Regions from separate parts of the Bradyrhizobium ontarionense genome, predicted to be linked through region 1. Evidence: riboswitches for the same ligand, from Rfam matches in the RefSeq annotation. Region 1 holds a riboswitch; the other holds the start of a gene.
The links. A riboswitch is a leader RNA that binds a small molecule or an ion and turns the genes downstream of it on or off. The one in region 1 is predicted to bind S-adenosylmethionine.

Region 1 (6,000 bases):
GCGACGCGCAGCGGGCGGGCGTAGGCATCGAGCGCGACGGCGCGCTCCATCTTGACGCCGATCTCGTCGCACAGCTGCACGAAATCCTTGATGGTGCAGAAATGGATGTTGGGCGTGTCGTACCAGGTGAAGGGCAGGTTGTCGGTGCGCGGCATGTGGCCGCCGACCAGGAGCTGCAGCCGCAGCCGCCAGAAGCCGAAATTCGGGAAGGTGACGATGGCGCGGCGGCCGATGCGCAGCAGATTCTCCAGCACCGTCTTGGGACGGCGCGTCGCCTGCAGCGTCTGCGACAGGATCACGTAGTCGAAGGCATCGTCGGGATAGTCGACCAGATCCGTGTCGGCGTCGCCCTGCACCACCGCGAGCCCCTTGGCGACGCAATGGTTGACGCCCTCACGCGACAGCTCGATGCCGCGCCCATCGATGCCGCGGCTCTCCAGCAGTTGCAGCAGATCGCCATCGCCGCAGCCGATGTCGAGCACCTTGGAGCCGCGCTCGACCATGCCGGCGACCAGGAGATGATCGGGACGATAGGCCAGCACCTCGCCGCCGGAAAAGCCGTTCAGCGGCAGAACGCCTTGCTGCATGTTCATGGCTCAGCCTCCCCTCACCGCGGCAAGGCCGCGCGCCTTGCCGGCGGAGTCGAGGAAGGCGCTGGCAATCTCGAAGAACTCGGGCACGTCGAGCAGGAACGCGTCGTGGCCCCTGTCGGTCTCGATCTCCGCGAACGACACCCGCGCGCTGGAGGCGTTGAGCGCATGCACCAGCGCCCGCGACTCCGAGGTCGGGAACAGCCAGTCGCTGGTGAAGGACACCACGCAGAAGCGGGTCTTGATGCCGCGGAACGCCGCTGCCAGCACGCCGTCGTGGTCGCCGGCGATGTCGAAATAGTCCATCGCCCGCGTCAGATAGAGATAGGAGTTGGCGTCGAAGCGCTCGACGAAGGACGAGCCCTGGTAGCGCAGATAGCTCTCGACCTGGAAGTCGGCATCGAACGAGAACGTCGGCAACTCGCGGTCCTGCATGCGGCGGCCGAACTTGCGATGCAGCGCCGCGTCGGACAAATAAGTGATGTGCGCGGCCATCCGCGCCACCGCGAGCCCGCGATGCGGATGGATGCCCTTGTCGGCGTAGCCGCCATGATCCCAGTCGGGATCGGCCATGACAGCCTGGCGGCCGAGCTCGTGGAACGCGATGTTCTGCGCCGAGTGGCGCGTGGCGCAGGCGATCGCGAGCGTCGCGAACACGCGGGCAGGATAGGCCACCGTCCATTGCAGCGCCTGCATGCCGCCCATCGAGCCGCCGACCACGGCGAACAGCGTATCGATGCCGAGATGATCGATCAGCATCGCCTGCGCGCGCACCATGTCGGGAATGGTGATGATCGGAAAATCCAGTCCCCACACCTTGCCGGTGGCCGGGTTCAGCGAGGCCGGCCCGGTCGAACCCATGCAGCCGCCGATCACGTTGGAGCAGATGATGAAATAGCGGCTGGGATCGAGCGGGCGGCCGGGGCCGACCAGCGTCTCCCACCAGCCCGGCTTGCCGGTGACGGGATGGCGGTTGGCGACGTGCTGATCGCCGGTCAGCGCGTGGCAGATCAGGACCGCGTTCGACTTGTCGGCGTTGAGCTCGCCATAGGTCTGGTAGGCGATCTGGAACGGCGCGAGGTCGACGCCGCAATCGAGATGCAGCGGCCTGGCGGCATCGAACTGCGCGACGAGCGAGCTCGGATGATCGACCTCGTGCGAGCGCTCCTCCGAGCGTGTCTCCAAGCGTGCTTCCAACGGTTCCTGGGGCGCGACCGTGCGCAGCGCGGATGTGGATTTCGGCGTCAGGCCTGTCATGTCTCTCACCCCGGCCATCCGGCAAGGGCTCCCGAACCACGTGACATATCAGGCCATGAAAAACCCGGCCCGAACTGGGGTTCGGCCGGGATCGATAACGTCCCCGGCCTGTTTAGCGAATTCTTTAACGTGGCTGCAAGCCGGCCGGCTCAAATGACCACGGAACGGCCAGAAACTAGTCCCGCGGGCGCTCCTCGTCAAGGCAAGCTGGGGTTGACCGCCGACCGGGCATTCCGCGGCTGCAGCGGCGCCAAGCCCTGGGCACCACGAGGTAAACTTGCTGTTGCGCAGGTCTCCCGCTTCAGACAGAACGACGCTGTTCCGTGCGGCCGCGCGCCGTTTTGCGGGACCAGCAAAGAGTTGCACTCCGATGTCGAACCCGCCGCCTGCCCCGCCCTCGCTCGCCGAATTGCGCAAGGAGATCGACGCGATCGATGAACAGGTCCATCAGTTGCTGATGCAGCGGGCCGACATCATCGACCGGCTGATCAAGGTCAAGAAGACCCAGGAGGTCGGCTCGGCGTTCCGGCCGGCGCGCGAGGCCGACATGATGCGGCGCCTGGTGCAGCGCCATCGCGGCATCCTGCCGCTCGACACCGTCGAGGGCATCTGGCGCGTCATCGTCTCGACGTTCACATACGTCCAGGCGCCGTTCTCGGTTCACGCGGATGTGTCCGTCGGCGAGTCCGCGATGCGCGATTCCGCCCGGTTCCATTTCGGTTTCGTGGTGCCTTACGTCGCGCATTTCAGCGCGCAGGCCGCGGTCGAAGCCGTGGCGCGCTCGAAAGGCGATCTGGCGCTGGTGTCGGCGACCTCGGGCCATGGGCCATGGTGGATCACGCTCGAGCCGGCGGGCGCGCCGAAGATCATCGCGCGGATGCCCTTCATCGAGCGCGCCGATCATCCGGCGGCGTTGCCGGTGTTCGCGGTGTCGCGCGTGGCCGACGATGCGTTGGTGCTGGAGGTCGAGACCTGGAGCATCCGCGTATCCGGCTGGAATGCGCAAGTGTCCCGCGCGCTGTCGCCGCTCGCCGACGTCGTCGCGGTCCCTGATACCGCCTTCGACAGCGCCGCACTGCTGGTGTCGATCGAGGCACCTTCGAACCTCGAAAAAATCAAGGCTGCCCTGATCGCGGCGGGCGCCTCGGTACGCTCGACGGCCCTCGTCGGCGGCCATGCAAAACGCTATACGGTTCCCAGCTGAGGCGCCTCGCGCCCGTCCCGAGAGACTTTCCGGAGTTGATGATGTCCCGCCCCGTGCCGAATCCCGGCATCCTCGATATTGCGCCCTACACGCCCGGCAAGAGCCCGAAGCCGGAGCCGGGCCGCAAGGTGTTCAAGCTGTCGGCCAATGAGACCCCGTTCGGTCCCTCGCCCAAGGCGATCGAGGCGTTCAAGAGCACGGCCACGCATCTGGAGGATTATCCCGAAGGCACCTCGCGGGTGCTGCGCGAAGCGATCGGCCGTAGCTTTGGCCTCGATCCCGACCGCATCGTCTGCGGCGCCGGCTCCGACGAGATCCTCAATCTGCTGGCGCACACTTTTCTCGGCCAGGGCGACGAGGCGATCTCGACCACGCACGGGTTCCTGGTCTATCCGATCGCGACCATGGGCTGCGGCGCCAAGAGCGTCATCGCGTCCGAGAAAGAGTATCGCACCGACGTCGATGCGATCCTGGCCGCGGTGACGCCGCGCACCAAGCTGGTCTGGCTGGCCAACCCGAACAACCCGACCGGCACCTACATCCCGTTCGACGAGGTCAAGCGGCTGCGCGCCGGCCTGCCCTCGCATGTCGTGCTGGTGCTCGACGCGGCTTATGCGGACTACGTCTCACGTAACGATTACGAGTTCGGGATCGAGCTGGTCGCGACCACCGAGAACACGGTCGTCACGCATACGTTTTCCAAGATCCACGGATTGGCCGCACTACGCGTCGGCTGGATGTTCGGCCCGGCCCACATCGTCGATGCCATCAACCGCATCCGCGGACCGTTCAACGTCTCGACCCCGGCGATGCTCGCCGCGGTGGCTGCGATCGAAGACACTGCGCATCAGCAGATGTCGAAGACGCACACGGAGACGTGGCGAAGCTGGCTGACCGAGGAGATCGGCAAGCTCGGGCTGAAGGTGACGCCGAGCGTCACCAACTTCATCCTGATCCACTTCCCGACGGACAAAGGCCGGACTGCGGTCGAGGCCGACGAGTTCCTGACGCGGCGCGGCCTCGTGCTGCGCGCCCTCGCCAACTACAAGCTGCCGCACGCCCTGCGCATGACAATCGGCACCGAGGAAGCCAATCGACTCGTGGTCGATGCTCTCAGCGACTTCATGGGGCCGAAGTGACCGGCTCTGGGCGGTTCGAACGCGTCGCGCTGATCGGCTTCGGCCTGATCGGCGGCTCGATCGCGCGCGCGGCACGGCTGCAGGGCGTGGCCGGCGAGATCGTCACCACGGCGCGCTCGGAGACGACGCGCGCGCGCGTCGCCGAGCTCGGCATCGTCGATCGCGTCGTCGAAAGCAATGCGGACGCGGTGAAGGATGCCGATCTCGTCATCCTCTGCATTCCCGTCGGCGTCTGCGGTCCCGTCGCGGAGGAGATCGCTCCGCATCTGAAGCCCGGCGCCATCGTCTCCGATGTCGGTTCGGTGAAGGGCGCCATCGTGCGCGACATGGCGCCCCACCTGCCCGCAAACGTTCACTTCGTCCCTGCGCATCCGGTGGCCGGCACCGAGAATTCGGGTCCCGATTCCGGCTTCGCCGAGCTGTTCATCAACCGCTGGTGCATTCTCACGCCGCCGGAAGGCGTTGACGCTGATGCGGTGGAGCGGCTGCGCGCGTTCTGGACCGCGCTCGGCGCCAAGGTCGAGATCATGACGCCGGATCATCACGACCGCGTGCTCGCGATCACCAGCCATCTGCCGCATCTGATCGCCTACACCATCGTCGGCACCGCCGATGAGCTTGCGCAGGTGACGGAGTCCGAGGTGATCAAGTTCTCCGCCGGCGGCTTTCGCGATTTCACCCGCATCGCCGCCTCCGACCCGACGATGTGGCGCGACGTGTTCCTGAGCAACAAGGATGCGGTGCTCGACATGCTTGGCACCTTCACCGAGGATCTGTCGAAGCTGACGCGGGCGATCCGCCGCGGCGACGGCCAGGCGCTGTTCGATCACTTCACGCGCACACGCGCGATCCGCCGCGGCATCGTCGAGATCGGCCAGGATTCCGCGGCGCCCGATTTCGGCAGGCCGCTGCCGCAGTTGAAGAAGCCGTGACGGCTTCGTCGATCAGAACAATGGGGGGACCCGCGCGACCTTGAACGGACCGACCACGACGGCACCGTCGGAAAAGCGCAACGGGAAGGTTCGCGCCTTGCGACCCTCGAGGACGGCTTCCTTGCCGAGCGCGTTGATGCCGAGCGCGACGCCGACATTGGCGTTCTGCTTGACGACCTTGCCAAGCCCGGGAATGGCACGGTCCAGCGCGCCGAACAGATTGTTGACGTCCTGCGATTTCACGCCGGGCGCCACGCGATCCAGCGTCCCCTGCGGCACGCCGTTTTCGAGCATCTTGTCGAGGCCGAGCGCGGGGATGACCTTTTCGATGCCGGCCACCGTCATCTGCACCTCGCCGTCGATCCCGCCATTGGCCGTCAGCGTCAGCGTACCCGAGGCGACCGCCAGCAACTCGCCCTGCTGGATCCGCGACTCGACGATCTCGACATGACCGCCGGCCGCCTGGATCTCACGAAACCGCTCCGGCCAGGGTTTGGGGCGGAAATCTTTCAGGCCGGTGAGCCGAGCCTGGATGTCGGCGTTGAACGGCTCGGCGAGCAGCGGATGACTGCCCTGAATGCTGCCGTTTGCGATCTGCAGCGACGTCTCCAGCACCGGATGATCGGACGGCGTGCCCTCGGCGAGACGCCCGTGCAATTCGGCGTGATCGGCACGCGCTGCGGGCACGGCAGCTCCGCCATCGATACGATCGATGGTCGGCTGCTCGAACACGAGATCGGCGCGCTGCGGCGGCCCCGGGAGGCCGCGGACGCTCGCCTCCCCCACGCGCCAATTCACGGCGAACGGTGCCGGCCCACGCCCGTCGGCGATGACAGCAGGCCCCTTGAACTCCGCGATGATCCGCTTCGGATCCCACA
Region 2 (6,000 bases), 410 kb from region 1:
CGTCCCGTCAACATGGATGTGCTGCCGCTCTATATCGTGCTGATGCTGTTCCTGCCGCTGATCCTGTGGCTGATGCGCTGGCGCCCCGATGTGACGCTCGCGCTCTCGGTCGTGCTCTACGCGGTGACCTGGGAGTTCGATCTCTATCTGACGGCGTATCCGAACGGCTTCTGGGCGTTCAACCCGTTCGCCTGGCAGCTCCTGTTCGTGTTCGGCGCCTGGTGCGCGCTCGGCGGCGCCAAGCGGATGTCGCGCATCCTCAACTCGCCGATCACCCTCGGGCTCTGCGTCGCCTATCTGGTCGCCGCGTTCTGCGTGACCTTGACCTGGTACATCCCGCAGCTCGGTCATCTGATGCCGCGGAAAATCGAGCAATGGATGTATCCGATCGACAAGACCGACCTTGACGTGTTGCGCTTCGCGCATTTCCTCGCACTCGCAGCACTCACCGTGCACTATCTGCCCAAGGATTGGCCGCTGCTGAAATCGCGCTGGCTGCGCCCGTTGATTGTTTGCGGGCAACACTCGCTGGAGATTTTCTGTCTCGGCGTGTTTCTGGCGTTTGCGGGCCACTTCGTGCTTGCCGAAGTGTCCGGCGGCGCCATGATGCACGCGATGATCAGCCTTTGCGGCATCCTCGCCATGTGGGGAGTTGCCTCGTTGATTTCGTGGTACAAGCGTGAGGCCGATAAGGGTGCAGCGCGAAAGGGTGCGCGCAGCAACGCTGATCTGGCTGGAGGGGGCTGATGAAGTCCGTCTCGTGGTTAAGGTTTGGTATCGCGGCGCTGGCTGTTTCGCTGGCGGTGTCGGCGCGCGCCGAAGACGCGCCGCAGAACTGCGAGGTGCCGGCCTACCTGCTGACTACCGAGAGCTCGCTGCCGAAAGTTGCTGAGGCCGTCAAGAACGGCCGGACGCTGGATATTCTGGTGGTCGGAAGCCGGTCATCGGCCATCATCAATACGTCCGACACCAATGCCTACCCCGCCCGGTTGCAGGCATCTCTGAAAGAGAAGCTGCCGTCCGTCACCGTCAATCTCAGCGTCGAGCTGCAGCCGAAGAAGACCGCCGAGGAAATCGCTGGCAATCTTGTTAAACTGGTGGAAGGAAAAAGGCCTAATTTGGTCATCTGGCAAACCGGGACTGTCGACGCCATGAGATCGATCGATCCTGATGAGTTTCGCCAGGCCGTCAATGACGGTGTCGTGACGCTACAGAATGCGGGGGCTGACGTCATCTTGATGAACCTGCAATACAGCCCGCGAACGGAGACGCTGATCTCCGTGCCGCCCTACATCGACAACATGCGGGTGGTGGCGCAACAGCGCGACATCCCGCTGTTCGATCGCTTTGCGATCATGCGGCAGTGGAACGAGCAGGGTGATTTCGATCTGTTCAATCCGACGCATGGGATCGAGCTGGCCAGGCAGGTTCATGACTGTCTCGGCCGGGCGCTGTCGAAGTTCGTCATCGACGCAGCGCATATCGGCCCCGCGCAGAACTAAGGTTTGTTGGGTTCATGACTTTCAACGGGTGTCACCGCGTATCTGAAACATGGGAGAAGCTGTCGGCTGTTGCTGCAATGGCGTTCGCTCTCTCGTTAAGCCCGCACATGGTGCATGCACAGAGCGCCGCCCCGGCTGTGCCGGCCACGCTTCCCGACACGCAGGCCCTGTCGGTCGGTGAGCTGCGACCGTCACTCGGTCACGTCACGGTTGCCCAGGCGGGCAATCAGGCGCCGGGGCAGGTTGCCGCCGTGCGTCCGCTGGCTGCGACCGGGCAGCCGGCGACGACGACTGCGCCGGCAACGACGAGCCCCCAGTCGGGGCCCGGTACGCCGCCCGCGGCTGCGCAATCCGCCGCTGCGACGCCGCCGCAGAAGGGTTTCACGGAGCGGGCGATCGACAAGGTCAAGCAGGTCGCAAAATCCGCCTCCGACATCTTCAACCGCGTGCCGTGCCTGCCGCCGAAGGGTGTTGCGAAGAAGAACTTCATCTCGCTGCCGCATGTCGCAAACAAGCTCGCCTCGGGCCTGCCGGTCGTGATCGTCGCGTTCGGCTCGTCCTCCACGCAGGGCTATGGCGCGAGCGCGCCGGACTACACCTATCCGAACCGGCTCGCTGCGCAGCTGCGCCGGCAATATCCGATGGCCGATATCAGCGTCATCAATGCCGGCGTCGGCGGCGAGGATGCGCCGGAGATGATGAAGCGGCTGGAGACGTCGGTGATCGACCGTCATCCCGATCTGGTGATCTGGCAGGTCGGCACCAACGCCGTGCTGCGCGATCTCGATCCGTCTGAGACGGCCAAGCTGGTCGACGACGGCGTCGCCAAGATTCAGGCCGCGGCGTCCGACGTCGTGCTGGTCGACCTGCAGTATTCGCCGCGGGTCAACGAGCGGCCGGAGAACGCCAGCCGCATGAACAAGCTGCTCAGCCGCGTCGCCGAGCTGCATCACGCCGGCATCTTCCCGCGCTTCGAGGTGATGCGCGACTGGCACGAGCGCCAGGAGATTCCGATGAACGAGTTCGTCATCGCGGATGGGCTGCACATGAGCGACTGGGGCTATGCCTGCTTCGCCCAGCTGCTCGGCGACGACATCATTCGCTCCGTCGGCCAGATCAAGCTCGGCATCAACGCGCCGGCGGACCTGCTGACCTTCCGGCCGATGTGACGCCGAAGGCGTCATCCCGGGGCGCTCGCAGCGCGAGCGAACCCGGGATCTCGATCGACGAGGTGTGCAGCGAGTGGCGAGCAGCGAATAGGGATGAGATCAACTACTCCCTATTCGCTACGCTGCCCTCAGGGCAGCGTCGAGATCCGCGATCAGATCATCCGCATGCTCGAGGCCTGCGGAGAAGCGGATGAAACCCTCGCTGATGCCGAGCTCGGCGCGCGCTTCCGGCGCCAGCCGCTGATGCGTGGTCGTCGCGGGATGGGTCACCAGCGTCTTGGCGTCGCCGAGATTGTTGGAGATGCGCGCGAGCTTCAGGCCGTTGAGCGTGCGGAACGCGCCGGCCTTGCCGCCCTTCACCTCGAAGCCGACCAGGGTCGAGCCGGCGCGCATCTGCTTGCGCACGGTCGCGGCCTGCGGATGGTCCTCGCGCCCGGGATAGATCAGCCGCGAGATCTTCGGATGCTGAGCGAGGAAGTCCGCCACCTTGCCCGCCGTCTCGGTCTGCGCGCGCACGCGCACCGCCAAGGTCTCGAGTCCCTTGAGCAAGACCCAGGCGTTGAACGGCGAGATCGACGGGCCGGTCTGGCGCATGAAGTTGTGGATGTGCTCGGCGATGAAGGCTTCCGACGACAGGATCACGCCGCCGAGGCAGCGGCCCTGGCCGTCGATATGCTTGGTCGCGGAATACACCACGACGTCGGCGCCGAGCGCGAGCGGGCTCTGCCAGATCGGGGTGGCGAACACGTTGTCGACGATCAGCCGCGCGCCATGGGCATGCGCGATCTCGGCGATGGCGGGAATGTCGAGCACGTCGAGGGTCGGGTTGGTCGGGCTCTCCAGGAAGAACGATTTGGTGTTCGGCCTGACGGCCTTCTGCCACTGGTCGAGATCGAGCCCGTCGATCAGCGTCGACTCGATGCCATAGCGCGGCAACAGGTCCTCGACGACGTAGCGACACGAGCCGAACAGCGCCTTCGCCGCGACGACGTGATCGCCGGCGCGCAAGGGTGCGAGGATCGCGGTGGTGACGGCGGCCATGCCGGTCGCGGCCGAGCGGCAGGCCTCAGCGCCTTCGAGCTCGATCATGCGGCGCTCGAACATCGCCGTCGTCGGGTTGGAGAAGCGCGAATAGATGAAGCCGGGATCCTCGCCCTTGAAGCGGGCCTCGCATTCCTCGGCGGTGGCGTAGACGAAGCCTTGGGTGAGGTAGAGCGCTTCGGCGGTCTCGCCGAATTCGGAACGCAGCGTGCCGGAATGCACCAGGCGGGTTTCGGGGCGATAGTGGCTCAGCGACGCCGGCGACTTCGCGGGGGACTTCGACATGTGACCTCCATCGTGACCACGTTCAGAAACGTAGGCACAAAAAAACCGGCCTGGGACAACTCCTCACGGCCGGGATCACAATCGTCCCCGGCCTGTTTAGCGACTTATTTAACGTGGCTGCAAGCCGGCCGGCTCAAATCACCACGGGATAAGTCGTGCTCTTAGTCGCAACCGGCCTTTCCGTCAAGCCTGCCATCGGATAACCGGTAAAAAGACCCTATATAGGCTGATCAGCCGCCGTTCCGGCGCCTGCAAAGGATCAGGTCTTGCCGTTTTCGCTTAGCCCCGACGCCCATGGCATCCTGCCCGACCGCATGATCGTGGCGATGGCGGAGGCCGGTCTGATCATCCCCGCCTATGATTTCGTCGAGAGTCAGATCCAGCCCGCGAGCCTGGATCTGCGGCTCGGCGACGTCGCCTACCGCGTGCGCGCGAGCTTTCTCCCCGGGCCGGGATCGACGGTCGCCGAGCGCATCGACGAATTGAAGCTGCACGAGTTCTCGCTCGCCGACGGCGCGGTGCTGGAGACCAACTGCGTCTACATCGTGCCGCTGCTGGAGAGCCTGGCGCTGCCGAAGGACATCGTGGCGGCGGCGAACCCGAAGAGCTCGACCGGACGGCTCGACGTGTTCACGCGCGTGATCGCCGACGGCACCCGCCGCTTCGACATGATCGGCGCCGGCTATCACGGCCCGCTCTATGCGGAGATCAGCCCCAAGACGTTTCCGGTCTTGTTGCGCGAGGGCTCGCGCCTGTCGCAAGTCCGCTTCCGCTATCGCGACGCGGTGCTGTCAGAGGACGAGCTGAACGCGCTGCATCAGGCCGAGCGGCTGGTCGATCGCGACGACGCCGATCTCGCCGGCGGCGTCGCGCTGTCGGTCGATCTGTCCGGCGCCAATGCCAACGGCTACGTCGGCTACCGCGCCAAGCGCCACACCGGTGTCGTCGATATCGATCGTCGCGCCGGCTATCCGATCGAGGAGTTCTGGGAGCCGATCAAGGCGCGTTCCGACGGCAGCCTGATTCTCGATCCCGGCGAGTTCTACATCCTGGCCTCGAAGGAAGCCGTGCAGGTGCCGCCGGACTACGCCGCGGAGATGGTGCCGTTCGATCCCCTGGTCGGCGAATTCCGCGTCCACTACGCCGGCTTCTTCGATCCCGGTTTCGGTTACGCCGGCGCCGGCGGGCAGGGGTCGCGCGCCGTGCTGGAGGTGCGCTCGCGCGAGGTGCCGTTCATCCTCGAGCACGGCCAGATCGTCGGCCGGCTCGTCTATGAGAAGATGCTGGCGCGACCGAACGCGATGTATGGCAGCCGCATCGGCTCCAACTACCAGGCCCAGGGCCTCAAGCTCTCCAAGCATTTCCGCCTCTAGCCCGGCTGCGCGCGCCAAGCGCACCCCCAATGCGCAGGCCGCACGGGGCGCGCTCCGGCAGTGTGCTAGGAAAGGCTCGGACGATCAGGCGATTGAACGATAAACGGCTGCGACGACGAGCGCGGCCCGGCGGGGAGTGAACATGTCCGAGATCGGCTTGGCCGATAGTCCGGTCGACGAAGGGCGATCGTTGCCGCACGTTGCGAAGCCGGTGCGGAATGCGCTCGTCGATGGACCGATCCTGCGCACGCTGTTGTCGCTGGCCTGGCCGAACATCATCGCGAACTCGGCTGGCACCTGCGTCGTCATCGCCGAGACCTCCTATATCGGCCGGCTCGGCATCGAGGCCCTGGCGGCGATGGCGCTGGTGTTCCCGCTGGTGATCCTCACCATGACGATGTCCGGTGGCGCCATGGGCGGCGGCGTCGCCTCCGCGATCGCGCGAGCGCTTGGCGCTGGCGACACCGAGCGGGCCTCGACGCTCGCCTCGCATGCGCTGCTGATCTCGCTCGTGTTCGGCGCGAGCTTCATGATCGGCATGCTCGTGTTCGGGCCGCGTCTGCTGGAAACGCTCGGCGGCCGCGGCGCGGTGCTGAGCCACGCGGTCGCCTATGTGCAGATCTTCTTCGG

Region 2: it holds a riboswitch for S-adenosylmethionine, as region 1 does, so the genes downstream of both, LQG66_RS27170 (O-succinylhomoserine sulfhydrylase) here and metX (homoserine O-acetyltransferase MetX) in region 1, are expected to answer to the same signal.

What each region holds. Positions count from the first base shown of each region.
Region 1 covers NZ_CP088156.1:6,593,737-6,599,736, reverse strand. The annotation lists gene metW (methionine biosynthesis protein MetW) at 1-593, opposite strand, end outside; gene metX (homoserine O-acetyltransferase MetX) at 597-1,856, opposite strand; SAM riboswitch at 1,939-2,018, opposite strand; gene LQG66_RS29100 (chorismate mutase) at 2,218-3,051, shown strand; gene hisC (histidinol-phosphate transaminase) at 3,093-4,190, shown strand; gene LQG66_RS29090 (prephenate/arogenate dehydrogenase family protein) at 4,187-5,122, shown strand; gene LQG66_RS29085 (DUF2125 domain-containing protein) at 5,135-6,000, opposite strand, start outside.
Region 2 covers NZ_CP088156.1:6,187,515-6,193,514, forward strand. The annotation lists gene LQG66_RS27155 (OpgC domain-containing protein) at 1-747, shown strand, start outside; gene LQG66_RS27160 (SGNH/GDSL hydrolase family protein) at 747-1,502, shown strand; gene LQG66_RS27165 (SGNH/GDSL hydrolase family protein) at 1,517-2,671, shown strand; gene LQG66_RS27170 (O-succinylhomoserine sulfhydrylase) at 2,789-3,997, opposite strand; SAM riboswitch at 4,073-4,152, opposite strand; gene LQG66_RS27175 (2'-deoxycytidine 5'-triphosphate deaminase) at 4,264-5,370, shown strand; gene LQG66_RS27180 (MATE family efflux transporter) at 5,513-6,000, shown strand, end outside.